2 regions of the Marinobacter sp. 1_MG-2023 genome follow, and region 2 is predicted to be linked to the other one. Evidence: riboswitches for the same ligand, from Rfam matches in the RefSeq annotation. Region 2 holds a riboswitch; the other holds the start of a gene.
What was found. A riboswitch is a leader RNA that binds a small molecule or an ion and turns the genes downstream of it on or off. The one in region 2 is predicted to bind thiamine pyrophosphate.
Positions count from the first base shown of each region.

Region 1 (14,780 bases), on a different contig from region 2:
ATGCTTTTCTTAGTTTCCTAGAACGTTCGTTTCATTCTTCTTTGATTTCTTGGCCGCTTTCTTTTCCTTTGCGGTTAAAAGCGGTTGTTTTTTGGTGTCCTTTTTTTTGTCCTGTCCTTTGCTCATTACATGTACTCCTGTTAGTGCGTGCTTTGGCATCAATAAAGAATACGATGCTGATCACGCAGAACAATCAGTATGGCCCCAATCACAAACAACGGGAAGGACTTGTTGTTTTGTACGAAAGCCCCGCAGCTTTTTACCCTTCCAGATTCCGAACCCGCTGCGCCAGTATGGAAAAATCGAAGAGCTTTCCTTTGGGTAGAAGCAAGAGCAGTAGCGATACGGCTATAGGCACCAACGATGCCAGCAGGAACGATTCCAATAAGTAGGTAGTGGGAGCCCCCGGCGCAGGAAATACTGAAAGCCCGGCAACAAGACCGGCCAAAGTACTGAGGGCAGCGTTGTAGTTCTGGTAGCGAGCGTTGTAGAAGCCAAAAAATACCGGGAAGGCTGCGGCACAGCACAGCAGGTCTGCCAGCAAAAACAGGTAGAGCACGCTGTAGCCCTGGGCCGCGACGAACAGCACCGGTACCGACAGCAGGATAATCAGCCAGCGCGCCAGCGAAAGCAGGCTATGGTTGCTCAGTCTGGGCAGTAATCGGCGCAGGTCGACCACCATAATGCTGGTCAGCCCGCTGATGGTGGAGTCGGCGCTGCTCATAATCAGCGCCAGCCCGAAGGGTAACAGACCAACCGCAAACCAGAGTGGTACATCTGACAATAGCACGCTGAAGAGCGCCACCGAACCGTCCCCGGGCAAGTCCAGCCCCACGAACGCCAGCCCGAATAAACCCATGATGAAGATAATGGGAAAGCTCAGCAGGCCACTCATGATAAATCCGTTCCGAATGACCTTGTTATCGCGGGCGGCGAAGATGCGTTGCCAGGTTCCCTGATAAAACAGCCCGGTAAGCACCACGGCAATAAAGAATGTGAGCCCGGATTTCAGGCCGTTGATGTCCAGCGGGTCCAGCAGGTGCGGCGCTTTTGCCTGCAAGCCATGCAGCGCTGGAGCAAGGCCGCCAGTGGCTTGCCAACCGAAGGCGACCAGTAGAACCAGAAAGGGCAGGATCACCAGCATCTGCACCCGATCGGTAAAGATGGTTACTCGTAGGCCGCCATAAAGGGTATAGAGCAGGGTGGCTGCCATCACTATGCTGGCGGTAAGCCACAAGGGTACCGGTGCCAGTAGGGCGACCATTTTTGCGATGGCGGTCAGGCCTGCTGTCAGGCTGATAAACAAGTAGAAGATCATGATGATCAGCACGAAACCGTACATCACCCGGCCATAGCGACCGAGTACAAATTCGGTGAGAGTATGGCCTTCTGGCATGAGTGTGCGAATGCGGTTGCCCAGAGGAATCATGATCAGGCGCGGTGCCAGTGCGCCCAGAGCGTAGCCGGTAATCGCGCCAATGCCGCCCCAGGTTGCGGCCTGCGCCGGCCCGAACAGAATCCAGGTGCCCAGGGTGGTGGCCAGCAGTGTCAGCAGCGTGGCGGAGCTGCTCTGGCTATTTCGGGCGACCAGAAAATCGTCGAGTTGGTCCTGTTTTCGGCGGGCGTATATCAGGCCAGGTATGGCGAACAGAGCGGCAAATAAAACCAGCCACACAAGTGCAGTCGAGGAGCTGAGCATCCGTTATCTTCCTTGCCTTTGAGGCGTGTAGCGCAATCGCCAAAAGTTGCTTGTTTGCGTGGCAGGCGTACAGGAAGAAGGGGCACACAGGCTTGTGTGCAGCAGGCACTTTCCTTCCCTTCGCCGGCATTACCCGAATCAGGTTCGAAGGGTTACCGCATAGCATGCGGAGTCTCAGCCGTTAACCGGCTCCCCCAGGAGTGTCGACAGAGTAGGAAGTCTGTGGGTACTTGTCAATTGCAGCTATCCTGTCCTACATACCTGTGCATTTGATGTGCTATGGTTTCGACTCGACACGGGGTGTCCTGCACGCAGGGCTGAGATAACACCCGTTGAACCTGATCCAGTTCACACTGGCGAAGGGATGTCAGCCGCAGGCGCAGCCGGGATGCTGTGCCGCATCTGCCTATTCATACCTTCGCCTCTCTTTTGAGGTGTCTATGCAAAATTCTTTAGGTCTTGATCAACAACTCGTGCTGGTAACAGGCGGTGCCCGTGGCCTGGGTGAGCACCTGGTGCGCGCTTTCCTGCGTGAGGGTGCCAGAGTGGTGATCAACTATCGCAACAGTGCTGAAGCAGCGAAAAAGCTGGCCAGCGAAGTGCCGGAAAGGGCGCTGGCGGTGCAGGCAGACGTTACTGACAGCAAAGCGGTAAAGGCGATGTTTGCGTCTGCTCTGCAGCATTTTGGTATGCCGGTGACTACCGTGATCAATAACGCCCTGCCGGACTTTTCCTTCAATGGCGATGCCCGCGCCAACGCCGAGCAATTGACCTGGGAGCACCTTAACCAGCAGTTTTCCGGCGTGGTTGGCGGTGCCCTGAATACCACCCAGGCGGCGTTGGATGGTATGCGAGAAGCGGGGTTTGGGCGCATTGTGAATGTCGGCACCAACCTGTTTCATAACCCGGTTGTGCCTTATCACGATTACACCGCCGGTAAAGCGGCTTTGCTGTCACTCACCCGTACTCTGTCGCAGGATCTCGGGCCGGACAATATCACTGTGAATATGGTGTCTGGCGGTCTGCTGCGCACCACCGATGCCTCGGCCGCTACTCCGGAGGCCGTGTTCGATTTCATTGCTGCCAGTACGCCGTTACGGCGGGTAACCACGCCGGCCGAGTTTGCCGATGCCACACTGTTTTTTGCCTCGCCCTGGTCGCGATCTGTTACCGGGCAGAACCTGGTGGTTGATGGCGGCCTGGTGAAAAACTGATGGCGGCCTCTTCTTCCTGCCAACGCATGATGCACATCAACCTGTTCCTGATGGGCTGCGGCCACCACCGGGCGGCCTGGCGCCACCCGGACTCGGCGGTAGAGCAACTGGGCGATATACGTTACTACGAGCGCCTGGCGCAAACCGCCGAACGTGGCAAACTGGACGCTGTGTTTTTCGCCGACAGCAACACGGTGGGTAACGTCTCCGATGGCAGTTGGTGGTACCTGGAGCCTCTTACTGCCATTGCTGCCATGAGCCGTGCCACCGAATACATCGGCTTTATCAGTACGGTTTCCAGCACGTTTTATACGCCGTTTCACGCAGCCCGCCTGGTGGCCTCGCTGGATCATATTTCCGGCGGGCGTATCGGCTGGAATGTTGTCACCTCCATGTTTGATGTGGAAGCGCGTAATCACGGCTATGAATCCATGCCGGGCCATGCCGAACGCTATCGCCGGGCCGATGAGTTTGTGCAGGCCGTGTTGGGGTTGTGGGATTCCTGGGCCGATGACGCTCTGACCTTTGATCGCCAGGGGCATTACGCCGACCCGGCCAAGGTAAAGCCGATTAACCACCAGGGTGAGTTCTTTCGCGTGGACGGGCCGCTGAACGTACCACGTCCGGTACAGGGCCACCCGGTGTTGTTCCAGGCGGGCGCCTCGGAGCAGGGGCGTGAGCTGGCGGCCAGATGTGCAGAGGCCATTTATGCGGTGGCCTACGATTTGCCAGCCGCGCAGAGTTACTACCGGGACATAAAACAGCGCGTCAAAGCCGCGGGGCGGGACGCGACGGTGCCTGTTCTGCCGGGCCTGGTCACTTACGTGGCGCCCACCGAAGCGGAGGCGCTGGCGAAGCAGCGTGAGCTCGACGAGTTGTTGCCCGCCGATGCCTCTTTGCGCCAGCTGGCCATGTTCATTGATCAGGACTGTTCGGGCTGGGAACTGGACGCGCCGGTTCCACCTTTGCCTCCGTTGGAGGAATTCAGTGGGCCGCAGGGGCGTTACAGCACCATATTGCGCATTATTCAGACTGAACAGCCCACGTTGCGTCAGTTGTTGGGCCGGCTTGCGGCGGGTGGCGGCCATTGCACCATGGTAGGCACGCCGGAGCAGATAGCCGATAAGATGGAGTTCTGGTTCAACAATGAAGGCGCGGACGGCTTCAACCTCATGCCGCCGTCTTTACCCTCCGGTATTGAAGACTTTATTGAGCAAGTGGTGCCGGAACTCCAACGGCGCGGTCTTTTCCGCAAGGAGTACCAGGGCCGTACTTTGCGAAGCCATCTGGGGCTGACCAGGCCTCATGTTTGATAAACAGAACTACCCTTTCGACCGTAATTGTGTCAGGTTCACGGTCTCTGTTTAAGCGGGTTTTGACCTATGCGTAGATCTTCCAAAAAGAATAAACAGCCGCTTTGGCACCCGCGTTTATGGCCCTCGTGGGCGCTGGTATTTATGCTGTATCTGCTGTCGTTTCTGCCTATGTCTTCCAAGCAAAAACTGGGAAGAAAGCTGGGTTGTTTTCTTGGTGGCAAACTGAAATCCCGCGCTCGCGTGGCTAGCCGTAACCTGGCTATCTGCTTTCCCGGTCTAAACGAGGACGCCCGAAAAAAACTGGTGCAGGATAATTTTATCGCTTGCACACGCGGTTTTCTGGAGAGTACCCATGCCTGGTGGCGGGATATGTCGCCTTATTACGAAGCTACCGAGGTGCAGGGGCTGGAGCACCTCAAAGAGGCGCGGAGCAAGGGCAGAGGCGTATTATTGGTTGGCGGTCATTACAGCATTTTTGATTTCGCGTTACCGTTGATTGCCTGCCACCTGAAAAACCCGGGGTACGTCTATCGGCCCAATAACAATCCGGTTATTGACCGTATGATTGAAAATGGCCGGCGCCGTCATTTCAGTATCCGACCCTTCACCAAGCGTGAACTTCGGCCCATGGTGTCATTTCTGAAAAAGGGCGGTGAGGTCTGGTTCGCTTGTGATCAGGATTTTGGCCGCAAAACCGAGTTGTTCGTGCCCTTTTTCGGTGTCGAAACCGGATGTATTACTTCCCCAAGCTATATAGCAAAAGTATCCGGAGCCGCAGTGGTGTGCGTAAGCCACCTGCGCATGCCCGACGGGGGCTATCGAGTAGTGTTCTCTCCGGTGCAGGCGAATTTTGGAGCCGATAAACACAAGGATACGGAGGTCTGGAATCGCTACATTGAAGACGCGATTCGTGAACAGCCTGATCAATACCTGTGGCTGCACAAGCGCTTTAAGACCCGCCCCGAAGGAGCAGAAAAGGTCTATTGAATGGCTAGTCGAATGCCGAGCTGATGACGTCGCGATAGTTACGGATACGCTGCACGTAGTGCACCGGCTCGTAACCGCGAGCGTAGCCGTAGCGGGTATTCGGGTAATACCGTTTGTCGGCTTTCAGTGGCAGTACTTCTTTCATGTCGTCCCAGGAATCCGGGTTTTTACCCAGGTCCCTCGCCAGCTGTCGGGCGTCCAGCAGATGGCCACGACCAATGTTGTAGCTCGCCAGTGCCAAAAAGGTACGATCCGGCTCGGGAATGGTATCCGGCAGCCTGCGGTGGCGGTCTGCCAGGTAGCGGGCGCCCCCATCAATGGCGGCTACAGGGTCGAGTCGGTTCATCACGCCCAGGGATTCCGCGGTGCGCCGGGTCAGCATCATTATGCCGCGAACACCTGTGGGGGAGATGGCCGATGGGTCCCAGTGGGATTCCTGGTAAGCCAGTGCTGCCAGTAAATCTGCTGGCATGCCTGTGGCTGCTTCCGCCGCCGAGAAGCGGCTAATAAAGCCGGGAAGGCGTTCGTCGATGCGGCGGTTGAGCGCCCGTAGGTCGACGAAGTCGAACTCACCAATGTAGGCGTAGTAGTGGCTTTCTACATCAGCTATGGCTTCGTCGCCCTCGGTGCTGTTCATCCATTCGTGCGCAACTCCCGCCAATTCATCGGAGTTTGCCGGCAGGTACCAGCCCAGATTGTTGCCCTTGGTCAGGGTCATGGCTACTTCGAGATGAGGGAAGTGGCGCCGCATGACCTGGACAATATTGGAGTCTGCCACAGTACAGTCGATGGTCTGCTGGGCCACTTCTGACAGCAGTACTTCGGTTGTTTTACTGCTATCTTCGGTAAATATGATGCCTTCGTGATCCTTGGCAAGTTTGTTCAGTGTTTCCACGTAACTGGATGCGGCTGTTACCGTAATGCCTACGCCGGGTATGTTTTCGGGCACCCGGGGCATGGGGCGCATCTCACGGTGGCATACCAGTTGTTCCGTAATTTCTGTGTGTGCGGGGCCGCGGGTAAATTTCTCGGTGCGCGAAGGCAGGTGCGTCAGCCCGGCAGCGGCCATGTGGGTGTTGCCGGATTCCAGTGCGTTTAACACAGCGGCGGTTGAATCGTACATGGTCCAGTTGATGGTCCAGCCTTGGCTGGCAGCAAATTCCGACGCCAGGCTATATTCCGGCCCAGTCGGATTTTCATGGCGATCAAGGTAATAGGTGGTGGAGCCATTGCGTGTGGCTATTTCCAGCACGCCTGTTTGCTCCGGAGGTGCCAACTTTTCTGCCGGCTTGGCACTGACGTCAGGACCAGAGTTGCCCTGGCTACAGCCAGTCGTAATAATGAACGCCAGCGGAATAAATACTCCGCTCAACATGCGCAGCTTGTGAGCCATGAAAGACCTCGGCGTTTGCTCTCTTACTGTCATAAGTATTTTTACGTGTCTTAAGGAACAACATATCACATTGATTTCGCGAGGCGTAGGCAGTGGGCTTCTGCAACTGATACATGCCTATTGCTAGCACCAGAGTTCTTGCGTTCCGTAGTTAACCCCCAATGCCAACCAGGTAAAAGATTCGACCCAATGGATTTGTTCTCGAAAGTCAGCACCAAACCACATTACGAGTCTTATACCTGGGGCAAACACCGCAGCATTTTTGCATCCGTCACTTATTGGCTGATTTTCGTTCTCAGGGTTCTTTCTCCCCTGCAGTGGATAAAGTTCATATTCCGGAAACGGCAAGCGGCCAATAACGATGAGAAAGAGCGCGTGGATTTCCATGCCATGCACTCAGAGCTCTATCTGCTGGTGGTGTTATGCCTGTCGCTGGCGTTCTACTTCGCCCCGCCTTTCGTTCCAGCTTTGCCTGGTATCCCTGAGGCAGTCGCTACCGGATTGAGTCTGCTGGTGAAAGCCATTGCTGCGCTGCTGCTGTTTGAATCGGTGATGTGGCTGTTTTACTACATGTTGCTGCGGATTCTGATCGAAAAGCATCTGACCATATTCAACGAGGCGGAGTACTTTATTGCTCTACCTTTTGTGCTCGCAACGCAGTTTTTCCTGTTGGCAGGACTAATGGGTGTCAGCGTGTCCGAGGTGCTGGCGCTGGCATTGAGCCTGGATTTTGAGGGGTATCGGAGCAGTCAGACTGCCCAGCTGGCCATTGGCACCTTCGGATACATCTACACCGCACTTATCATTGCCAACATCATTAACCTGATCCCTCCAATTCCCGTTGGCAGGCGCCCGAATATTACGATCATTGGTGCGGGCGATGTGGTTCGGGAGCGTATGCTGCCTGCGCTGATCGGGGAAAAACTCTACTTGCCCGGCCAGATCGCCATCATCAGCGATTGTATTGATGAGAGCTTTCAGAATCAGCTCAGGAAAGAAGGCGTGGCTTTTCAATTACTGAAGAGTAGTGCGAACAGTGAAGAAAAAGTGCAGGAGGTGGTCAAGTTCATTAAAAAACGATCGTCTTATGCCATTGTTGCAACGCCTACTGCGAGTCACCTCGCTTATGTGTCCGCTCTGGCAAAGGAAGGCATTGTTTTCGGTGTTGAAAAGCCGTTGGTGGGGACCGCCGCAGAGTTGGCGGTTCTTCGGCAGTGTCAGGACCAGCTGATGGAACGGGGATTTTTGTTCAGTTACTACTGGCTGGAAAAAGCGCTGCCCCTTAACTATTTCCTTACGTTGAATCCTCAATACCAACGATTTCTTGAGATCAATGTGAAAGGCAGGCCGTCAGGTCGCCCTGTGGGGGCCGATGCGCTTGCTTATCTGCGACTGCAACTGGGCAAGCTTGTTGGCGTTGATATCACCTTTTTTGAAGGTGAGGATCCCCGCGAGTGGAGCCTGGCAAAGGAAACCGGAGGCCTGTTCTTCGAGACCCTGATACACCCCATAACACTTCTGAGCCACGTGCTGGAAGAGCCTTTGCAGCTGGCAGATTTGCAGGCTGAGTGGCACCTACTCGAAAATTTGCCTGACCGGCTGGGCAGCAAAGCGCTTTCCTTGAGTGATTATGGCGCCAGTTACGTGTCATTGCGTTCGAGGCCCGGTGCTACCAGTGCAATCAATGTGCGTACAGGTAAGTTTATGGGGGCTAAAGAGCGATCGATGGTGATGCGGTATGCAAACGGCCTTATCCATATGGATCTTGATGCCCGGCAGTGTTCAATCAGCTGCCCCCAGGCAGGATCACTGGCGGAACTGACCATTCAGGCTCGTGGAGACGTACCGGACGGGGAAGGGGCCCCAAAATACGATATTCAGATGACGCTCTTCGACAGTTTTGTTCACAATCAGGGGTACTGGAGTGCTCAGCGTTATGACGATTACCCCAACCAGATTGATGTACTGTCTGCAATGACAGACTGGTTGAAAACTGATCTTGGGGAATCCCACTTTTACCGGCCAATAGCCCTGAGTGAGACGGAATACAGAAAGCTGGGGTAACGCTTTTCAGTTGTCCTTGATAACCTCATGCTCGAACCGACCCAGCACCGCCATAATAATCAGTGCCATCAAGGTAACCATGCCCGCGAGGGCGAAGATGCCAAGGCCACAGGCCACGCCGATGGCTCCCGCCATCCAGATTGAAGCCCCGGTGGTAATACCCTGAACGCTGCCGCGACTCTGTATTATGCTGCCGGCCCCGAGAAACCCGATGCCTCCGATGACACCTTCAACAATACGGGTCGGGTCGATGCGGGCTGAGGGATCGCCTTCTGCAGTGGCGAACAGGATGTGCATGCCCATGATGATAAAAGCGGACGCGCCCAGAGAAACCAGCATGTGTGAGCGCAAGCCCGCCGCCTTGCCCCTTAGCTCTCGCTCCAGGCCCAGAAGCAACGCCAGGCCGGCCGCCGCAAGAAGCCGGATAAACATATCCAGTACAGGGATTTCAGTATCGAACATGGCGTGTCTCCCGATTTTTGTTTAGCTATCTGCTCTTGTCCTATTTGCCCAGTAACTCGCCAACCGGGCGAAGATTTACAATATGATCACACAGAGATTTTATGATCATCAGAAGCGGTGTTGCTATGATCAGCCCCACCGGCCCCCAGAGCCAGCCCCAGAACAGAAGCCCGACAAAAATCGCCACGGCATTGAGGCTTGAAACCTGACTGGTTAGCCATGGGGTCAGCAGATACCCCTGAATGCTGGTAACCACCAGTGATGTGGCGGCGACAATGATCGCCATATTCAAGTCACCAAACTGGATGAACGCCGCAACACCAGTGCCAACCAGCACCAGAAATGGCCCCAGATAGGGAATTGCACTGGCTACACCCGCTACCACGCCCCATAGCATCGCCTGCTCCACTCCCAGGGCGAGGAATGCCAGCCAAGTCAGAACCCCTACAAACAGGGCACCAACAAACATCACGAACAGAAAGCGCCGGACCTGATGGTGGAACTCGTTCATGATTCTGGCGGCTTTGCGCATGCGCCCGAATGACGGGCCAGAGATTTTCACAACCTTGCGCTTGTACAGCGACCCGGCTGCCAGTATGAAATACACCAGTAGCAATACTGAGAAAAGCTGGGATACAAGCACGATTGCGGCAGGCGAGCCTTTCAAAACGTATTGCTGAACATCCATCGGTTTATCCACCACACGAACAGGCGTTACACCCTCGTGCGCCGGGTGCCTGTTGCTCTGGTCCTGATCAGCAGATTCCTCGATTTTCTTTGCTGCAGCCTGGGCCTTTTCCATAAGGCCTTCTTCTGTATCGGGAGCCCTGGCCTCCTTGCGCTGGAACTCGCTGATCGCCACAGGAACCTTGTCCAGCATAGCCATGGCTTCAGATTGCAGAGGGATACTGGCGGCAGCGATCGACCCCAGCATCAGAACCATTACGATGGCCGCGCTCAATGGCCGGGGGATTCTGAATCGATCAAGTGTTGATGCCAGGGGGTCCAGCGCATAGCTGATCATTACCGCGACCACCAGAGGCAGTAGCACGGCTTGGGCCCAGTCTATGAAAAAGAGGGTGGCGATGCTGGTGAGAATAACCAGTGAAAGGCTGCGTATGTTAACGGCTTCAAGTAGTGCCTTATCAGGCTTGGCAATGCTATTTACTTGACTGCTTCCGGGTTCACTATGCTCGTTGCTTTCCATGGCTGCCACTGTGCTTTGAGGATTTCATATCCAGCATAGTGTAGACGCCAATGGTTACGAGAACATAAAAACAACGGATATGTAATGAGGTGGCAGTTCTGCCACGTCAGGAAATAGATCACCAGCCCCTGTTGTTTTGTTTTGCGTCTCAGCAACACCCCCTCCTATAATTGCCCATTGCTGCGATGTGTCCGGTGCTTCGTCGCACGCTCCCTTGCCAACAAAAAAGGAAAATAAAATGCTGAAATCCCGTTCCTTGATCGCTGTTGCTGCGGCGACTCTGCTGCTCAGCTCTGCGGCGAACGCTCAATACAAAGATGAATACACGGTTTCTACCGTACTGCCGTCGGCGTTTCCCTGGGGCCAGGCTGCGGATAAATGGGTCGAGTTGGTGAAAGAACGCTCGGAAGGGCGCATTAACATGAAGATCTACAGCAATTCACAACTGGTTTCTGGGGATCAGACCAAAGAGTTCTCCGCCATGCGTTCAGGGCTGATCGATATGGCCGTAGGCTCCACCATCAACTGGTCGCCTCAGGTTCCGGAACTGAACCTGTTCTCCTTGCCATTCCTGATGCCTGACAACGCGGCCATCGATGCCATCACCCAGGGCGATGCAGGTAAAGCTGTATTTGAAGCGATCGAAAAGCGCGGCGTAACTCCGCTGGCGTGGGGCGAGAACGGCTTCCGCGAGTTGTCGAATTCCAAGCTCGCTATCAGTGAACCAGCCGACCTGGAAGGCCTGAAAATCCGGGTTGTAGGTTCGCCATTGTTCCAGGACACATTCTCCGAACTGGGCGCGAACCCGACCCAGATGAGCTGGGCGGATGCCAAGCCCGCACTGACCACTGGTGCAGTCGATGGCCAGGAAAACCCGCTGTCTGTTTTTGACGTGGCACGTATTGATCAGGTCGGGCAGGAGCATCTCACGTTGTGGCACTACATGGCCGATCCGCTGGTATTTGCGGTCAGCAACCGTGTTTGGGGCCAGTTCAATGCCGAAGATCAGGCACTTTTGAAGCAGGCGGCAATTGATGCCGGCAAGTGGGAAATCGAAAAATCCCGCGCCGAGCTTGAGGACACCTTACAAGCCATCAAGGACCGCGGTGTAACCGTTACGGAACTGACCCAGGCGCAGCACGATGCATTTGTAGAAGCAACCAGTGCAGTCTATGAAAAGTGGACACCGCGCATCGGGGAAGACCTGGTGAAGCAGGCCCAGTCTGCTGTCGCCAACCGCAAGCAGTAACTCGCTGTTGTACAGGCACCTGCCGGTTCCGGTGGGTGCTTATTCTGAAACGGAGTATTCATGCCCTCCCGTCCCCCGAAGTTCCGGCCGGAAGCCTGGCTGGCATCCCTGGCCTTGATCGCAATCTGTGTCATCAGCCTGGGCAACGTGATTGTCCGCTACACCACAGATGCCTCTTTTGCCTTCACCGAAGAGTTTTCGGTGTTTCTTCTGGTGCTGCTTACGTTCGCTGGCGCAGCCGTGGCCGCTCGCAACAATCAGCACATCCGTATTGAGCTGATTGAGCATTATTTGCCGTCCGCTGTGCTGAAGGGCCTGTTTGTCGTGCAATGGCTGGTGGGTGTGTCGGTTATGGGGGTAACCACCTGGTATGGCGCTATCTTTGCGATGCAGGAATACGACTGGGAGTCTCTGTCCCCCGGGTTAGGACTGCCAAACTGGATTTACGTGATCTGGCTGCCGCTGATGTCGGCGGCGATTATTATCCGGATGACCCAGAACTTCATCGACCGCCTGCGTGGCAAGAAAGACGCGGAGGTTATCCATGAGTCCTGATCTGTTGATGATCGGCAGCTTTCTTCTGGCCTTGCTGTTGGGCGTTCCCGTTGCCATTGCGCTGGGTTTTGGTGGGCTGGTGGGGATCGTCTCCGGTTTGTCACCCGACATGCTCGCCACCTTTGGCACCAATACCTACAACAGCGTGTCGAAGTATCCGCTTATCGCGATACCACTTTTCATTCTTACCGGTCTTATTTTCGAGCGTGCCGGTGTCGCGGCCAGCCTGGTGCGCTTTGCCCAGGCCATCATCGGCCCCCGCCACGGTAGCCTTACCGTTGTTGCGGTGCTGGTGTGTCTGATCATGGGTGGAATGAGCGGCTCAGGGCCGGCAGATGCGGCCGCAGTGGCCATGGTGATGCTGCCCAGTATGCGCAAGGCTGGTTATCCGCAGCCCTTTTCTGCTGCGCTGATTGCGGCTTCGTCGTCTACGGCTATTCTGATTCCGCCCTCGATTGCGTTGATTCTCTATTCCATTGTGGTGCCTGGCGTTGATTTGCGAGCGTTGTTTGCCGCCGGGTTGTTCCCCGGGATTCTTGCCGGCCTTTCACTGCTGGTGCCGGCGCTTTACCTTGCTCGCAAGTTCGGCTGGGAGAACCCGGAAACCTCCGAGCGACCGCCCTTGTGGCCCAGTTTCAAGGCCGCACTGCCTGCATTGTTTGCCCCGATTATCATTCTGGGTGGGCTTAGGTCCGGCCTGTTCACGCCTACGGAAGCTGCCGTTGTTGCGGTGGCCTACGGCATCATTGTGGGCTGTGTGGTATACCGGAATCTGAGTTTACGCAGCCTGTTTGATCTGATGACAGACGCGGCGGTGACCTCTGGCGTAGTCATGCTGATTATTGCTCTGGCGGGTATTTTTGCCTGGGCAGGAACCACTCTGGGTACCTTCCAGCATCTGGCAGATGCCTTGCTGTCTCTTTCAGATAACGGCTGGGTGTTGCTGGGTCTGGTAATGTTGCTGGTGCTGATTGCCGGCATGTTGCTGGATGCGGTATCGATTTACCTGATTCTCATCCCCATCGTGCTCCCCTTGATGAACCACTTTGGCTGGAACCCGGTATGGTTCGGTATCTTGCTGGCGATGAACATTGCTATCGGGCAGTTTACGCCGCCAGTGGCAGTGAACCTGATGGTTACAACACGTATTGCAAATATTCGCCTGGAGCATACAGTTGGGTGGGCGTTGGTGTTTATTGCCGCTATGAGCATAAGCCTGCTTCTGGTAGCGCTGATTCCGGGCATTGCGCTGTGGCTACCTGAGCAGCTCGGCTATGTGGTTGGCCCCTGGTAAGCCAGGCGCAAAAGCTGGCATCAGGTTGCCTTGTAGTCAGATTTTGCTGAATTGACGGTAGCAAAGGTGAAACATGTTCGTGATAATCATTGATAGCCTGCAGCTATAGAATGATTGGGTATTACCAATTTTCTTTAAGTGTTCAGGGTCGTTACAGTAAGCACCATAAATTAACCAATAGGCAAACCAAGGAGTTTATTTGATGGGCATTATCAACTCTGAAATCAAACCGTTTAACGCAACCGCCTTCAAACAGGGCGAGTTCGTAGAAATTTCCGAAGCAGACGTTAAAGGCAAGTGGGGGATCTTTTTCTTCTACCCAGCTGATTTCACCTTCGTTTGCCCCACTGAGCTGGGCGACGTAGCGGATCACTACGAAGAGCTGCAGAAGATGGGCGTTGAAGTATTCTCTGTATCTACAGACACTCACTTCACCCACAAAGCATGGCACGACAGCTCCGAGACCATCGGCAAGATTCAGTACTACATGGTTGGCGACCAGACCGGCACCATCTCCAATAACTTTGGTGTGATGCGTGAAGGCCAGGGTCTTGCAGACCGTGCTACCTTCCTGATCGATCCGGATGGCGTTATCCAGGCGATGGAAATCACTGCGGAAGGCATTGGCCGTGATGCAGACGATCTGATGCGTAAAGTGAAAGCCGCTCAGTATGTACGCAACCATCCTGGCGAAGTTTGCCCGGCCAAGTGGAAGGAAGGCGAAGCTACCCTGTCTCCTTCACTGGATCTGGTTGGCAAGATCTAAGGTTCTCTTAAACAGGGAATCAATCGGAACAGGCTCGTTACACGGGCCTGCTTCTGCCAGAAAACCCCGGGCTACCGGGGTTTTTTGCGTTCAGGTTCATGGCAAATTAGCGGCTGCCCGCTGCGGTTGGGCCACTCTCTTTTTCTTGCAGGCGGATAACCATTTTGCTTAGCTCCCGAAGCCATAAGACCGAACTGGCGACCGCTGCACAAAACAGCCAGTCCTCAAGGCTCAGACTGACGGTGGAAAAAGGCTTTTGCAGGAAAGGCAGGTAGACCACCGCCATTTGCAACAACAGTGATCCGCCCACAGCAGCCCAAAGCCAGAGATTGGAGAACAGACCGCTGAAAGCGCTTTGTTCGTCAGATCGCGAAATGAACACGGTAAACATCGAGAATAAAACCAGGGTAGTAAAGGCCATGGTCTGGCCATAGGCAAGGCTGCCTGTACCAGCTATCAGGCCACCTGGCATGGAAGCATCAAGTACGAGAAGCGTGCCGGTTGCGGTAATAATACCGACGAAAACAATGCCGGCCCACATGTCGCGCGTCAGTATGCCTTCTCCCCTGGGCCT
Region 1 is NZ_JAUOST010000001.1:24,408-39,187, forward strand. It holds gene Q4606_RS00165 (sodium:solute symporter) at 260-1,699, opposite strand; TPP riboswitch at 1,798-1,905, opposite strand; TPP riboswitch at 1,986-2,081, shown strand; gene Q4606_RS00170 (3-oxoacyl-ACP reductase) at 2,140-2,913, shown strand; gene Q4606_RS00175 (LLM class flavin-dependent oxidoreductase) at 2,913-4,226, shown strand; gene Q4606_RS00180 (lysophospholipid acyltransferase family protein) at 4,296-5,216, shown strand; gene mltF (membrane-bound lytic murein transglycosylase MltF) at 5,221-6,609, opposite strand; gene Q4606_RS00190 (hypothetical protein) at 6,799-8,673, shown strand; gene Q4606_RS00195 (MgtC/SapB family protein) at 8,680-9,135, opposite strand; gene Q4606_RS00200 (AI-2E family transporter) at 9,176-10,342, opposite strand; gene Q4606_RS00205 (DctP family TRAP transporter solute-binding subunit) at 10,581-11,591, shown strand; gene Q4606_RS00210 (TRAP transporter small permease) at 11,652-12,146, shown strand; gene Q4606_RS00215 (TRAP transporter large permease) at 12,136-13,440, shown strand; gene ahpC (alkyl hydroperoxide reductase subunit C) at 13,643-14,206, shown strand; gene Q4606_RS00225 (cation-translocating P-type ATPase) at 14,313-14,780, opposite strand, start outside.
Region 1: linked by a shared signal. The riboswitch ahead of Q4606_RS00165 (sodium:solute symporter) and the one ahead of thiB (thiamine ABC transporter substrate binding subunit) in region 2 are both predicted to bind thiamine pyrophosphate.

Region 2 (14,780 bases):
TCAGGAGTATTCCGCAATCCTGCTCACCATACCGGCAACGGTAATCATTGGTCGGGAGATTGTGATCTCTGCATTGCGGGAGTGGATGGCGGAAATTGGCAGCCGTGCGAGCGTTGCGGTGTCGTACATTGGCAAGGTTAAAACCACGGCGCAGATGGCTTCTATCGTGGGTCTGCTGGCCTTTCCTCCGGGCCTGCTTCTCTCTCAGCTTTCTGTTGTTCTCTTGTACGTTGCCGCCGTTCTGACTCTCTGGTCCATGGGGCTTTACATCAAAGCGGCCTGGCCAGACCTCTTCCCTCAGGAGGACTGATCAGGGCGCGTTTCACAGGCGTTTGCCCATTCGATAACCTGGCCCGCCAGATCTTCTCCGGCGCTTCCGAACGCCTGTACAACCGCTTCTACACCCCTGTCTTCTGCTGGTGCTGAAACAATGAAGCTGTCGGAGCACAAAATCGCTCTTGAACGGTTGTTGATCAGCTGACCATGAACCGCAATGGTTACCCGTGTGCTCTCGCCATAGCTAACTGAGTGGAAGCCCGTAATTTCGGTTGCCAGAGTGAGATCGGTATTGCCGGGGCTGGTATCTGTGGCGACATCCCGGAAACCTGCGTTCGCCCTGAAAGCCCCCGTTAGCATGTCTCGAAGTACTACCGGCACCGTATCCCGCCAGCGTACGCCTCTATATACCTGGAATTCCCATGGTTCAGGCTTGGAGAGAATCCGGGTGCTGTTGAAAGGCTCAGACGCAAAAGGTGTATCAATGCGAAGGCTTTCAGGCCGGCTGATATCACTCTTTTGCAGGCTCTTCGGGGCTGGGAAGTCCATTACCCGTGGCGGTTCCGGTCTGGGGAAAACCGTACAGGCAGTCATCATCCCGGAAAATACCAGGACGGCACCCGCAAATCTGAAAACCTTTGTAGCTGTTTGATTCACGGGGATACCTCCTTGATGGTTGGGCCGCCCCAGATAGTGCCCCTTGGGTCTTCTTCCAGTCGGTGGGTAAAGCGATTCAGGTTTCGGAGAGTGTTGCGCAGCTCTCGCAGAGCCGGAGCCAGTTCACCCATACCCTGAAGCCCGGAATCCAGGGCGCCCTCATTATCCAGGGTTAATTGATCAATACGGTTGGCCGTTTCCTCAATTCCGGTCATGGCTGCGTTCATAGTGATCAATACAGCCTTTCCTTCGTTTTGCAGCAAGGTGTTGGCGTTATCCGAGACGGCCGTAACCCTGGATGCAGCTTCGGCAGCCCGTTGACTGGCATTGTCCATGCGTTCCAGCAAGGCTGCTAGCTGGTCCCGGCTGCTCAGCAGTGAGTCGCTTGCCTCTCTCGCATTGCGGAGTATGGCTGTCAGGTTTTCGGTATTTTCTTCTGATAGAAGCCTGTTTGCGCTGGTGAGCAACTTGTCCGCTTTGGTCAGCAGAACTTCGCCGTTTGTGAGGAGGCTGTTGAACGCTGAAGGCTCAGCGATGATCAATGCCGGGTCCTCTCTGCTGCCCTCCAGCACGGGGCTATCTTTGCTGCCACCGCTGAACTGAACACTCATGCTGCCGGTAATATTGGCCAGCACCAGCCCTGCACGGGTGTTCGCCCGCACGGGAACAGTCTGCTCCACACGGACCAGAACCCTTACCTGGCCGGGTTTGGTCTGGTCCAGTTTGAGGTCAAGCACATCGCCAACTTTAACGCCGCTGTAAAGAACCGGGTTGCCTTCTGCGAGGCCACCTACTGCGTGGTCAAACACAATTTCATAGTAGGCCCATTCACGGTCTGCAGACGATTTGGCCAACCATAAGGCAAAAGACAGCGCTGCCACCACCGCAATCAGCGTGAAAAGCCCGATGATCAGATGATGTGCTTTCGGTTCCATAGACTCTTACTCCGTTATCCGGCTCGATTCATGAGCCTGGAATGCATAACTGGCGGCCCGCCCGCGGGGGCCCTGAAAATATTCCTGAATCCACGAGTCGTCTGTTGCCGCAACCTTTTCAATATTGTCTGCCACCAGAACCTTTTTCTGAGACAGAACGGCAACCCGGTCGCAGGTTGTATAAAGTGTGTCCAGATCATGGGTAACCAGAAATACCGTCAGCCCTAATGCATCCCGGAGGGTAACGATCAGCCTGTCAAAGGCGGCAGCGCCAATCGGGTCCAGGCCAGCGGTGGGTTCATCCAGGAAAAGGATCTCAGGGTCCATCGCCAGAGCACGTGCCAGCGCTGCACGTTTGACCATACCACCAGAAAGTTCAGACGGGTACTTGAGAGCGGAATCCGCCGGTAATCCAGTCAGTGCAAGCTTCATTCGGGCAAGCTCTTGCGCATCGGAACGGGACAGGTCGCAATGCTCGATCAATGGCAAGGCTATGTTTTGTATAAGATTTAAAGAGGTGAATAACGCACCTCTCTGGAACAGAGCGCCAAACCGTTGCTCCGTTTCTGAGCGCTCTGAGTCGCTTAGCTTGTCGAGATCTTTACCGAATACTCGTATTTGGCCAGCTGAAGGCTTATGCAGCCCCACAATGCTTCTGAGAAGTACCGATTTTCCGGTTCCCGAACCGCCAACAACGCCCAGAATTTCGCCTCTGACAAGATCCAGATCGAGATCTTTGTGAACAACATGGCTGCCGAAGCGGTTGTCCAGATCCCGAACCTCAATAACGGGGTCAGCCTGCTTGCGGGGTGTGTCAAACCTGGAGTCAGCCATGATTTACCAACCCATTTCCATGAAGAAAAGTGCAGCAACAGCATCCAGGAGAATAACGATAAAGATGGATTGAACCACGCTGGATGTTGTATGTACGCCAACGGATTGTGCACTGCCGCCGACCTTGAAACCTTCGAGACAGCCTATAGCCGAGATCAGGAAGGCAAAAATCGGCGCTTTCGACATACCGACAAGGAAGTGCTGAAGAGCAATGTCCCGCTCCATAATCGCCATAAATTGGGCCGGGGAAATATCCAGGGAAATTGCACAGACCATAGCCCCACCGACCAAACCGGAGAGCATTCCCACGAAGGTCAGAATGGGTAGGCTGACCATCATCGCCAGAACCCTGGGGATCACCAGCAGCTCAACCGGGTCCAGCCCCAGAGTGCGGATGGCATCCAGCTCTTCGTTCACCTTCATAGCACCGATTTGTGCCGTGAATGCACTGGCGGTGCGGCCGGCCAGCAGAATCGCGGCGAGTAGAACACCGAATTCGCGTAAAAACGAGAAGGCGACCAGATTAACGGTGTAAATGGTGGCACCGAAACCTTCAAGAACCGTGGCACCAAGGAATGCGACCACGGCACCGACCAGAAAGGTGAGTAGGGCAACGATGGGTAGAGCGTTAAGACCGGTGTTCTGAATGGCTGCTACGAAGGCGGTGACACGCCAGCGTTTGGGCCTTGGCAGCACAACGGACAAAGTGGCGATAATCTGACCAACGAACCCCGACAGCAGATAGATCAGGTGCCAGATGGCTTCAACCGTCTTGCCGGTTTCTGTAAGGAATTGCGACACTGGTGTGAGCTTTTCAGGCTCGGGTGAGGGCTTCTGCATTAACGCATCAGCCACAGCGTGAAGCAAAGCGCTCTGTTCACTGGGCAGGCTGGTTTCCTGTGCGGTCAGGGCGGCAAGTAGCTCTGGCCCCAGTAGCTTGGCAAGAAGTGATGCACCTGCTGTATCAACCCGTCCAAGGCTTTTGATATCAATCGTCGCGGTATTCCACTGCTGGCCTGAATATTCCGCCACACGCTGTTTGAGCGTTTGATAATCGTTGAGGGTCCAGTCCCCGTGGATAGCCAAGGTGCCATTTTCATTGGTCAGCCATCCATGCTGACTTTTTGCCTGGAAGGTATTTCCATTTTCTGGGGAGCTGGCACTTATTGGCACGGGTGACAGAAATCCGAAAGTTGGTTTGTTAGCTCACTAGCTTAGAGGGTGCAGACGCTGTCTGCCAGTATACGACGGTCTTCCTCATCGTGGCTGGCAAGTACGATGAGTGCGCCCTGGGCTTTCTGCTGCAGTAACAGTTGCCGAAGAAGGTCGCGTGCTTCTCTGTCCAACCCTGTAAGAGGCTCATCCAGAAGCATTAGCGGCTGTTTACGCAGTATCGCGCGCAGTAACGCAACACGCTGCCGCTGGCCACCGGACAGGTCGCTGGGCAAACGTTGGCCGAAGCCACTCAGGCCAACACTGTCCAGCCCACGCTCGATGGCCTGCGTGTCTTCCGGCGCAAGCTTCAGCCCCGGGTGAATGCCCAGGCCGATATTAGCCGTCACGCTCAGGTGTTCAAACAGGTTGTGCTCCTGGAATACGCTGGTCATCGGTCGCTGCCAGGGTGCTGCGTGGCGAAGACTTTTACCCTGCCAGAGAATATCGCCGGACTGGGGCTCAAGAAAACCGGCAAGCAGGTTCATCAGAGTGGATTTTCCGGATCCGCTGGCGCCATGTATGGCGATGCAGTGCCCAGGCTCAGCGGAGAACTGGAAGTTCCAGGGCGTCTCCTGGCCAGGATAGGCGAAAACCAGGTTTTGTACCTCAAGCATGTTCAGGCTCCGGAACTGTGCGGGATGATTTGGGCGCCAGGCCAGAATTGAACAAGGGCGAGCCGAGCCGGTTGAATAGGCTGAACAGCATCAGCAGAAGCAAAACAAGCCACAACCCCGTTGCTGCAGCGGCGTCAATCCGGTAGCTGCCCAGTTGCTGGTACAACAGAACCGGCAGGGTGGGTTGGCCCGGACTACCAAAGAGAGCGATAACCCCGAAGTCGCCTAGCGATAAACCTGTGCCGTACGCCATAGCCAATGCCAGCGGCCGTCGCATGCGCGGCCAATGTAGCCAGCGCCAGCGATACCAGCCCAGCACGCCTAGCTGATCCGCCTGCATGCGGCTGGCTGAGTCCAGGCTTCCCATCGGGCCTCTTAGCATCTGCAACACAAAGGGCAGGGCCATCATCGCGTTGATCAGCGTAACCAGAGCGAGCCCTTCGCTGGAGTTGCCAAGGCTTGGTCGAAACAGCAGAAACAGCCCGGTGCCGAGAACCAACGGAGGAACCATCAACGGCAGATAGGCTGCCACGTCCGAAAGCCGGGTAATCGTCGGCCTGGATTGGCTTGTTCCGGAAGCCAGAATCAGTAGCGCGGCGATCACCGACATGAGCCCGGCGGGAATCGCGATGCCAAGGCTTCTCAGAGTGGCATCAAGCAGGGCCGGATTTACCGAGAAAGTACCGTCCGGAAAAAACGCCGAGCCCATCCCCGGCAATCCTCGCAGCAAAATGGCCATCAGTGGAGTAACCAGAAACAGCACAAACACAGCCAGAGCGGTTCCGTCCCCAAGGCGCGCCCAGATTGAGCTGCCGGCTTTGCTGCGATGCGATGCCACCCGTCTGTCTGGGAGTAGCGAAGCCGTAAGCCCGTGGCGGGCCGCCAGCCACCAGAAAAAGCCACAAATAACCAGCTGAACCATGGCAAGAAGCGCGGCCTGGCCGGCATCGAATTCGAAGCGCAATGATTGGTAGATGGCGACCTCAATAGTTGTGGCTGCCGGGCCGCCCCCCAGGGTCATTACGATGGCAAAACTGGTAAAGCAAAGAGTGAAAACCAGAGCCGCCAGGCCGGGCAGAACCGGTTTGACGGCCGGCCATTCAACGGCGCGCCAGTACCACCACCGGCCAAGACCCAGCTGGGCCGCCACACGTCGCTGCGATGCCGGCGCACTCTCAATGGCCTGCAGCAGGATTCTTGCGGCCAGAGGCGCGTTGAAGAAAACGTGAGCCAGCACAATGCCGTTGATACCGTAGAGGTTCCAGGAAGTGCCTAGCCATTCGTTAGCCAGGCCGGTAAACCAGCCCTGGCGTCCGTAAACACTGATAATACCGGATACCAATACAATTGAAGGGAGCACGAGGCTCAGTTCCATCAAACGCAGCAAAAAGGCGCGGCCGGGGAAGGCGGGTTGCCGTGCCAGAATTCTGGCAACCGGGAAGGCCACAAGCAGGCTGAGGACGACAGAGAGGAAGGCCTGCCAGATGGTAAAGGTAACTACAGTGCGAAGGTAACGGTTACTCCAGAACTCACTGAGGCCCGGCAGTTCGGCCTCCCACACCAGCGCGCCCAGCCCTGCCAGCGAGAGCACTATCAACGCCGCAGCGATGGTCAGCCCGGGCCAGAGCTTCCAGCGCGAGTGGCTCAAAGGTGCAGGGTAGGCGGGTAACGAACGCCTTTGGTGTTGAATGACAGGGCTCATTTTCTGCTGTTAGCGCGTCATGGCATCCAGCCATTCATTCAGCCAGGTACGGCGGTTATCGGTCACTGTTTTCGGGTCAAAGTAGAGGGCATCTGACGGCTGAATCAGCTTATCGAACACGGCAGGCAATTCGTCGCCCAGGTCCGTGGCCGGATACATAACGTTTTTCAGAGGAATGTGGCGCTGAAAGTCTTCACTCAGCATAAAATGAAGAAAGGCCTGACCAAGTTCTTTTTGATCGGATGATTTCACCAGGGCGGCTACTTCCACTTGCAAGTAGTGGCCTTCTTCGAACTCTGCGGCCTGGTAGCGGTCGGTTTTATCCACGGCCATGTGGTACGCAGGAGAGGTGCTGTAAGACAGAATCATGGGTGCCTCACCATTCATGAACAGCGAAAAATAGCCATCACTCCAGCTTTTCGTTGTAGTGAGAATCTTGCCTTTCAACTGCTGCCATTTTTCTGAAGCCTGATCGCCATATACATGGCGCATCCAGAGCAAGAGGCCGAGGCCGGGTGTGCTGGTTCTAGGGTCCTGGATGATAATTTTGAGATCATCCGGGGCTGAAATCAGTGCTTCCAGGCTTTTCGGCGGCTCGGGCAATTGTTCGGTATCGTAAACAAACGCGAAGTAGCCCCAGTCATAAGGCACAAACACAGGGTCCTGCCAGTCGATCGGTAGGCTCAAGGCAGACAGATCCGTATCATGATTGGCTAGCAAACCGGTCTGCCGCGTTGTTTCCATAGTGCCGGTGTCCAGGCCCAGTACCAGGTCAGCTTCGGTGCTTTCTCCCTCAAGGCGCAGGCGCTGAAGAATGTCGCCACCGGAGTCCAGTACTACGTAGTTGATCTGGCAATCGCAGGACTGCTCAAACGCTGCCTTGACCGCTGGCCCCGGGCCCCATTCTGCGGCAAATGAAGGGTGGGTATAGATGGTGAGAGTTGATGCCTTCTCGGCGCTGGCAGGCACAGAGAACAAGGTAAACAGGAACAGTGTAAACGCTCGGTTGAGCATATTGATGTAACCTCCGCAGCAGATCAGGGGTAGCCAAAAGAGGCAAGCGTGCCGCGGGCCCCACCGAAGCCGATGAGTGCTCAATCCCTTCGCCGGCATAATCCGGATCAGGTTCCGCGGGTATGGTCTCAGCCCGGCATTTGCCCGGCACCCCGTTGAGTTGAATAAAGTGTACCATGCTGGCGATAGGCAATGGTAAGAAGCAAGGAGAACGCAGGTGCCAAAGTTATTACACACAGCGGACTGGCAAATGGGCCGAACCTACAGCCGGTTCGATGCCGAAGACGGTGCAGCACTGGTAGAGGCTCGCTACCAGGCCATCGAACGACTGGCCGCGCTGGCGACCGGGCATCAATGCGATGCGGTGCTGGTAGCCGGTGATGTGTTTGATGCCCAGACGGTCTCCGACCGAACCATTCGGCGAGTGTTTAATGCTACCCGTAGTTTTGCAGGCCCCTGGGTGATGCTTCCAGGCAACCACGATGCGGCCCTCGTAGAAAGCGTCTGGACTCGTGCCAAGCGCCTCGGAGCAGTGCCAGCTAATGTTCACCTGGCGCTGGAGCCCGGCGTTACGCAATTAGCGGAGCAGGGCATCGCCGTGTTGGCAGCACCCCTGACCCAGCGCCACACCTACGGCGACCTGACTCAGCCTTTCGACAATACAGAAACGCCCCCCGGGTTGCTGCGTATCGGCCTGGCCCACGGCAGCGTGCAAGGCGTGCTGCCCGAGGATATCGACGCCACAAATCCCATCGCCCCCGACCGAACAGAAACCGCAAAACTGGACTACCTCGCGCTGGGTGACTGGCATGGTGTGCGGGAGACCAACCCACGTACCTGGTACAGCGGCACGCCTGAGCCGGAGCGGTTTCGTAATAACGACGCCGGCTACGTATTGATTGTTGATATTGAAGAACCAGGCGCTAAGCCCGAGGTGACGCGATATGAAACAGCCCGCTATCAATGGCACCAGTGGCGGGAAACCTTGTCTGTACCTTCCGATCTGGATGAGTTACTGAACCGCATCAGCCATTTGCCAGAGGCGTCTGTTCTGGATCTCAAACTAAACGGCACTCTGACATTGGCCGGAGATCAAAAACTGAGCGAAGCTCTATCCGTTGCCGAGGCACGCTACCGCAGCGTTACCTGTGACCGTACCGGCATACAACTGGAGCCCACAGAAGAGGATATTGCCGCACTGCATGCGGACGGCTACCTCGGAGAGGTGGTGCAGGAGTTACGGGAAAGCCAGCATACAGCAGCTAACCCCGAGGAAGCCCGCGATGCGTTGGCCATTCTGGCAAGCCTTCTAACGCACAAAGAACCGGAGGTGGCCAAGTGAAGCTTCAGAGCCTGCGGGTCGAGCAGTTCCGCCAGTTCTCGAAGGGCCTCGAGCTTGGTGATTTGCAGCCCGGCATTAACCTGATACACGGCCCAAATGAATCCGGCAAGAGCACTCTGGTGCGTGCCATCCGAGCCGCGTTTTTTGAGCGTTATCGGTCGAAATCGGCAGAAGACCTGGCGCCCTGGGGTGACTCGTCAGCAGCGCCCACCGTTGAGATCTTGTTTGAGCACAACGGGCAGCGCTGGCAATTGGATAAGCGTTTTCTCAAACGGCATCGTTGTGACCTGCTTGTAGACAGCACCGCGTTCAGTGGCGAAGAAGCCGAAGAGAAGCTTGCTGAACTCCTGGGTTACCAGTTCCCGAAAAAAGGCGCCAGCAAAGAGGAACACTGGGGCATTCCTGGCTTGCTCTGGGTGGAGCAGGGTACGGGACAGGACATCGAAAAGGCCGTTCTGCATGCTGGCGGCCATCTGAAATCCGCTTTGAATAATCTGGTGGGTGAAGTCGCCAGTAGCGGAGGCGATGAGGTTATCCAGGCAGTAGAACAGCAACGCCAGGAACTGCTCACAGCCACGGGAAAACCCAGAGGCGACTATCTCGCCCTGGCCAATACCCGTGAAACCTTACAGCAGGAAGTCGGTGATCTGCAGGAACGGATTGATCAGTACAAGGTTCAGGTAGACCGCCTGGGCATTCTGGCAAACGAGCATGAACAGGCCAGCCGGGACCGCCCCTGGGAGGAAGCCCGCCGAGGTATGCAGCGCGCAGAAGTAAAATATCGCGAGGTCGAGGCGCTGCAGGAACAACAAACCCGAGGAATGGATACCCTCAAACAGTTGCAGCAAAACCTGACCTTGTTGCAGCAAAGTCAGGCTCACTGGCGAAGTCAGAATGAGCAACTTGAGTTGCGCCATCAGAGCTACCAGAAAGCGACAAAACAGCTTGAACAGGAAGAGCTTGCAAGCCCTGAATTGGTAAAAGCGGTTGAGAGTGCCCGTAAACACTATCATATAGCCTCCGAAGCCGTGCAGCATGCTCATCTCAGAGATAAGCGGCAACGCCTGCAGAAGGAATGTGCCAAGCTTGAAACGGAGCTGGCCAAGCTCAAGCAAAACCAGGAACAGGCCAATAGTATCCAGGCTTCACTGGATGGCGCTCGAAAACAGAAAAAGAAAAACCTTATTGATGTCAACGTGTTGCGCCAACTAAAACAGAATCAACGTGAACTGGATGACACCAATATCCGGATCCAGACCGTTGCCACCCGCGTGACCTGGCACCTGGATTCTGGAAAAGAACTGACTCTGGATGGACAGAACATTGCGGGGCAGGGCGAGAAGCTTCTGCTGGAGCCGGGTGTTCTGGAAATCCCTGGCTTGGGCAGCCTGGGCATTCAACCTGGAGGTGAGGACCTCGAAAGCCTGCGTCGCCAGCAGGAACGGCTCAAGCAATCAGTATCGCAACAACTCAGCGCCATGTCGGTTGATTCTGTTGAGGCTGCTGAAATGAAGCAAGGGCGCCTGCAGGAAGCTGAAGCACAAATACAGCGCTTTGATGATCTGCTGAAGTCCCTCGCCCCGCAAGGCGTTGAACAGCTGAATTCGGCGAAAGCTGAGGTGGAATCAGAGCTCCTCACCCGCACCGCTGAACTCGAAGCCTTGCCAGCAGCTGCCGCCATTGAAAGCGATGATAAGCCTCTGAGCCTTGTGGAATCGCAACTGAAACAGGCAGAAGAGCGACTAACAGATGCTGAGGCCAGGCAGAGAAACCAGGAAGCGCAATTGCTTAAAGCCCGCTATGTCAGCGAAACCGCTTGCCGCGAGTGGCAGCGGATGCAGGAAGAGCTGAACAGCCCTGAGCGCCAGAAGCAAATGGATGAGTTGAACCGCGATATAGCCGCTGCCGAAAAACAGAAAGCTGAACTCGAGTCTTCTTTGAAGGAGCGCGACGCCCAAATTCGCGAGGCTCGCCCCGAGCTTCTGAAGCAGGACATTGAGCGTTACCGGGCCACGGCTGAACATCAGGAAAAAGCCCAGCAAAACCGTGCTCTGGAACTGAGTGAAATCCGGGCAAGGCTTGAGGCCTGGGGCGCTGAAGGGCTGGAGGAACAGCACAACGAACAAGCCGCGGAACTGGAGCATGTTAACCGCCGATATCTTGAACTGGATCGAAGGGCGAAGGCACTGGATCTGCTGCTGAACTTGCTTAAAGATAAGCGCCAGGCTCTGACGCGCCGTTTGCAGGCCCCGTTGCAGAAACATCTGGACCACTACCTGAGCGTACTCTTCCCGGAGGCGAGCCTGGAAGTGGACGAAAATTTGATGCCCGGAAAATTCAGCCGGGGCAGCGAGTTGGGCCAAATGGCTGAACTGAGCTATGGCGCCCGGGAACAAATGGGGCTGATCAGCCGCCTGGCCTATGCGGACCTGTTACAGGAAGCGGGCCGCCCAACGCTGATCATTCTTGATGACACCCTTGTTCACAGCGATGCCGAGCGCCTGGATGGTATGAAGCGCATTCTGTTCGACGCAGCCACCCGACACCAGATACTGCTGTTTACCTGTCATCCGGAAAAATGGCGAGACCTGGGCGTTGAACCCAGGGACCTCGAAGCACTGAAATTACAGGGTCAGGCTGGTTGAAGTTGATTCCCAATAAGTCGCACGCTTGAGGGCGGCTTAATCGAAGTCTGGTAGCTCCGGTTTGATCACACGCTTACCTGCCTCTTGCCATGCTTCAATCCCTCCAGCAATGGACTGCACATGCATATAGCCCATCTCCTTCATGGCTTTGGCAGATAGGGCGGAACGACCGCTGTTCTTGCAGTAGATCACCATATTCAGCCCTCTGTTTTCGAAGGCGGGATCATTGGTCAGCTTGAATTCCAGTATGCCTCTGGGGATATTCAAGGCGCCTGGAATATGGCCGGCGTGAAATTCATCCGCTTCACGTACATCAATCAAAACGTCTGCCTGTTCGATGGCCTGTTCGGATTTCTCCAAAGGTATCTCTCGGACATGGGCTTTTGCGGCCTCAACCAAATCGTGTACATTTTTCATCGTGAAATATCCCGGTGGTGTGATCGTTCTACATCTGTGTATATGAATATATATTTTGCACTGAATACCATCAAAGAATATCGTTATATCGTAGTGATATATACTGACTATAGCTTTTCCAAAGCCTGGTGGAAGTTTGATCAAAAACGCCATAAACCGTACAAACTTTAACCAACAAATCGCGGTAAAACAGAAACTTAAAAAAAGGTATTGACGAAAGAACCGTAATCCGTAGAATACGCATCCGTTGTCGGGGCATTGCTTCGGTAGCTTAAGCGGGAATAGCTCAGTTGGTAGAGCGCAACCTTGCCAAGGTTGAGGTCGCGAGTTCGAATCTCGTTTCCCGCTCCAATTTCTTCCAAGTCTCTCAATGCCAACCTGAGAGCACAAAGATTCGATTCCTTCGATCTTTTTAGGCGCGGTGGCAGAGTGGTCATGCAGCGGACTGCAACTCCGCGTACGCCGGTTCGATTCCGACCCGCGCCTCCATTATTTCTCCCTTTTTACCCAGCCTGTTTGCGATATCGAAGCGGCGACACCCCAAACCAGTCACGGCACGCCCGGTTAAAAGCTGATTGCTCTGAATAGCCGAGCAACCCGGCAATTTGGCTGAGTTTCATGTTGGGCTCTTTCAAATACATATGTGCCAGTTTTAATTTTTCTGCATTAAGCAGCTTTCCAAAGGAGGTATCTTCTTTGGCCAAGTGACGCTGCAAAGTGCGTTTGTCCATGTGAAAATGGCCTGCAACAACGTCACTCCTGCATTGGCCTGTGGGCAGCAGGGTGGTGATAAGTTGGGTAACGTCTTCAGAGAAGCTCAATGCATTTGGCGGTCGCTGGGACGAAAGATACTGTTCTGCGAGTCCAAAAGTCTGGTGGTCTGCTTTTGAGAGAGGGTGGTGAAAGGTTTGAGCAGGCCACCGCATGCCACACCAGCTCTGATTAAAGAGAACCTGGCAACCGAATACGTCCTGATAAATAGACGTTTCAGCAACCTGAGCGTGAATAAAGTGCACGCTAAAAGGCTTGAAACGATCGCCGCACAGCAGTTTCATCACTTGCATCGAGTTGGACAGGCTTAGCTCATAGCTTTGCTGGTGATAGCCCCCGGTATTTTCGTGATCAATTCTAAATTCGAAATCTATACTTTCTTCATCTGATGAGCTGTTGTGAGTAGCGCTGATGCTGAGGGCTGGACTGTGTAGATGAAGGTAGCGGCTAATATTATTAATGGCCGCACCTACGTTGCCTGAGTTGCGGGCAATAACGCTGATTGGACCCAGAATGTCCAAACCCTGGGACTCAGCCAGCTTTAGGCCGAGCTCGGGAAAGTTCAGGGTTTTTGCCGTGTCGTCGAGAAGATCTGCCAGGTTTCGAAAAGGCAGAAAGCTGCTGTCATCCCGATGTTGCGCCGGGGGAATATCGTATTTTTCCAGCAAGGGGAGGGGGTCTCCGCCTCTTTGCTCTATAAGCCGCTCGAAGCCCCTCAGGTTTGTCGCTCTAATCAAATTGGCCATCCAGGTCTCCGCCTGTTTTTTTGCAGTGATTCAGCTCGCTAATGCAGTACCACCGCGGTGGTGCTTTAAGAGATATGTGTCGTGATTTATCAAAAAAATGTCTCGTTTTGTCAATATTGTCAAGGCAGCGTTTGCGAGAATCAGAACTAACGTCAGTTGACTAATAACAAAAAGGACACTCAGATGACGATCCAACACTACGACATCATCATTATCGGTGCGGGGCTCTCCGGCATAGGCACGGCCTGTCACATTGCCCGGGAACACCCCGGAAAGTCTCTGGCGATTCTGGAGCGTCGGGAAAATGTGGGTGGCACCTGGGACCTTTTCCGTTATCCCGGTATACGGTCGGACTCCGATATGGCCAGCTTCGGGTTTAACTTCAAACCCTGGTATTCCGATAACGTTTTAGCCCAGGGCGGCGATATTCGTGAGTATGTGCGGGAAACTGCCGAAGAGTTCGGTTTGTACGAGAAGATCAGGTTTGGCTTGAAGCTCATGAACTCTGACTGGTCGACCAAAGAACAAAAGTGGACTCTCTCCTCTATGCGGGAGGCGTCTGGCGAGGAAGAGGTGTGCACCTGCAACTTTCTGGTGAACTGTGCCGGGTACTACAACTTCGATCAGGGTTACCGCCCAGCTTTTCCTGATGAAGAAATCTATACCGGGGATATCGTTCACCCGCAGAGATTGCCTGAAGATTTCGATTACAGCGGTAAAAAAGTGGTGGTTATCGGCAGTGGCGCGACGGCCATAACACTGGTGCCGGCCATGGCGGATAAAGCGGCAAAAGTCACTATGTTGCAGCGCTCACCCAGCTACATCATGTCATTGCCGAACACCGACAAGATATCGATGGTGTTGAACAACCTGTTGCCAAAAGCCTGGGTCTTCAAGTTGGCCCGTCGGCGCAACATTCTATTCCAGCGTGCACTTTATCTGGCCTGCCAGCGTTGGCCCAATGCAATGCGCAAGATGTTTTTGTCGCATATGTACAAACATGCCCCAAACGTTGATAAACGACACCTTACACCTGAGTACATGCCTTGGGATCAGCGCTTGTGTGCTGCGCCGGATGGCGACTTTTTTGCAAGTTTGCGTTCAGGAAAAGCGGAGATAGTAACCGACCATGTCGATCGCTTTGATGAAACGGGCATTGTGCTGAAATCCGGCCAGCATATCGAAGCCGATATTGTTATTGCTGCGACCGGGTTGGAGGTTCAGTTGATGGGCGGATCGACGCTCAGTATCGACAGTGAGGAAGTGAACCTGCCAAAGAAAATGGCCTACAAAGGCATTCTTATTCAGGACGTGCCTAACTACGGTTGGATTTTCGGGTACACCAACGCGCCCTGGACACTCAAGTGCGATATTGGCGGGCGCTATCTGTGTCGATTGTTCGCCCACATGAACCAAACGGGAGTGTCAGTCACAACAGCTGTAGACACAAGGAATAATGCGACCGATGCCAGTGTGCTGGATGGGTTTGCACCTGGTTATATCGTACGGGCAATAGATAAAATGCCCCGGCAGGGTAAGGCCGATCCCTGGAGAATAACCATGCATTATGGCAAGGATAAAAAAATGCTGGTTCAAGACCCTGTGGATGATG
Region 2 is NZ_JAUOST010000006.1:97,515-112,294, reverse strand. It holds gene pgsA (CDP-diacylglycerol--glycerol-3-phosphate 3-phosphatidyltransferase) at 1-310, shown strand, start outside; gene Q4606_RS14715 (ABC-type transport auxiliary lipoprotein family protein) at 298-933, opposite strand; gene Q4606_RS14710 (MlaD family protein) at 930-1,868, opposite strand; gene Q4606_RS14705 (ABC transporter ATP-binding protein) at 1,875-2,702, opposite strand; gene Q4606_RS14700 (ABC transporter permease) at 2,706-3,809, opposite strand; gene Q4606_RS14695 (ATP-binding cassette domain-containing protein) at 3,917-4,531, opposite strand; gene thiP (thiamine/thiamine pyrophosphate ABC transporter permease) at 4,524-6,233, opposite strand; gene thiB (thiamine ABC transporter substrate binding subunit) at 6,243-7,247, opposite strand; TPP riboswitch at 7,315-7,412, opposite strand; gene Q4606_RS14680 (DNA repair exonuclease) at 7,465-8,589, shown strand; gene Q4606_RS14675 (AAA family ATPase) at 8,586-11,234, shown strand; gene Q4606_RS14670 (rhodanese-like domain-containing protein) at 11,271-11,651, opposite strand; tRNA gene Q4606_RS14665 (tRNA-Gly) at 11,927-12,002, shown strand; tRNA gene Q4606_RS14660 (tRNA-Cys) at 12,067-12,140, shown strand; gene Q4606_RS14655 (AraC family transcriptional regulator) at 12,155-13,168, opposite strand; gene Q4606_RS14650 (NAD(P)/FAD-dependent oxidoreductase) at 13,325-14,780, shown strand, end outside.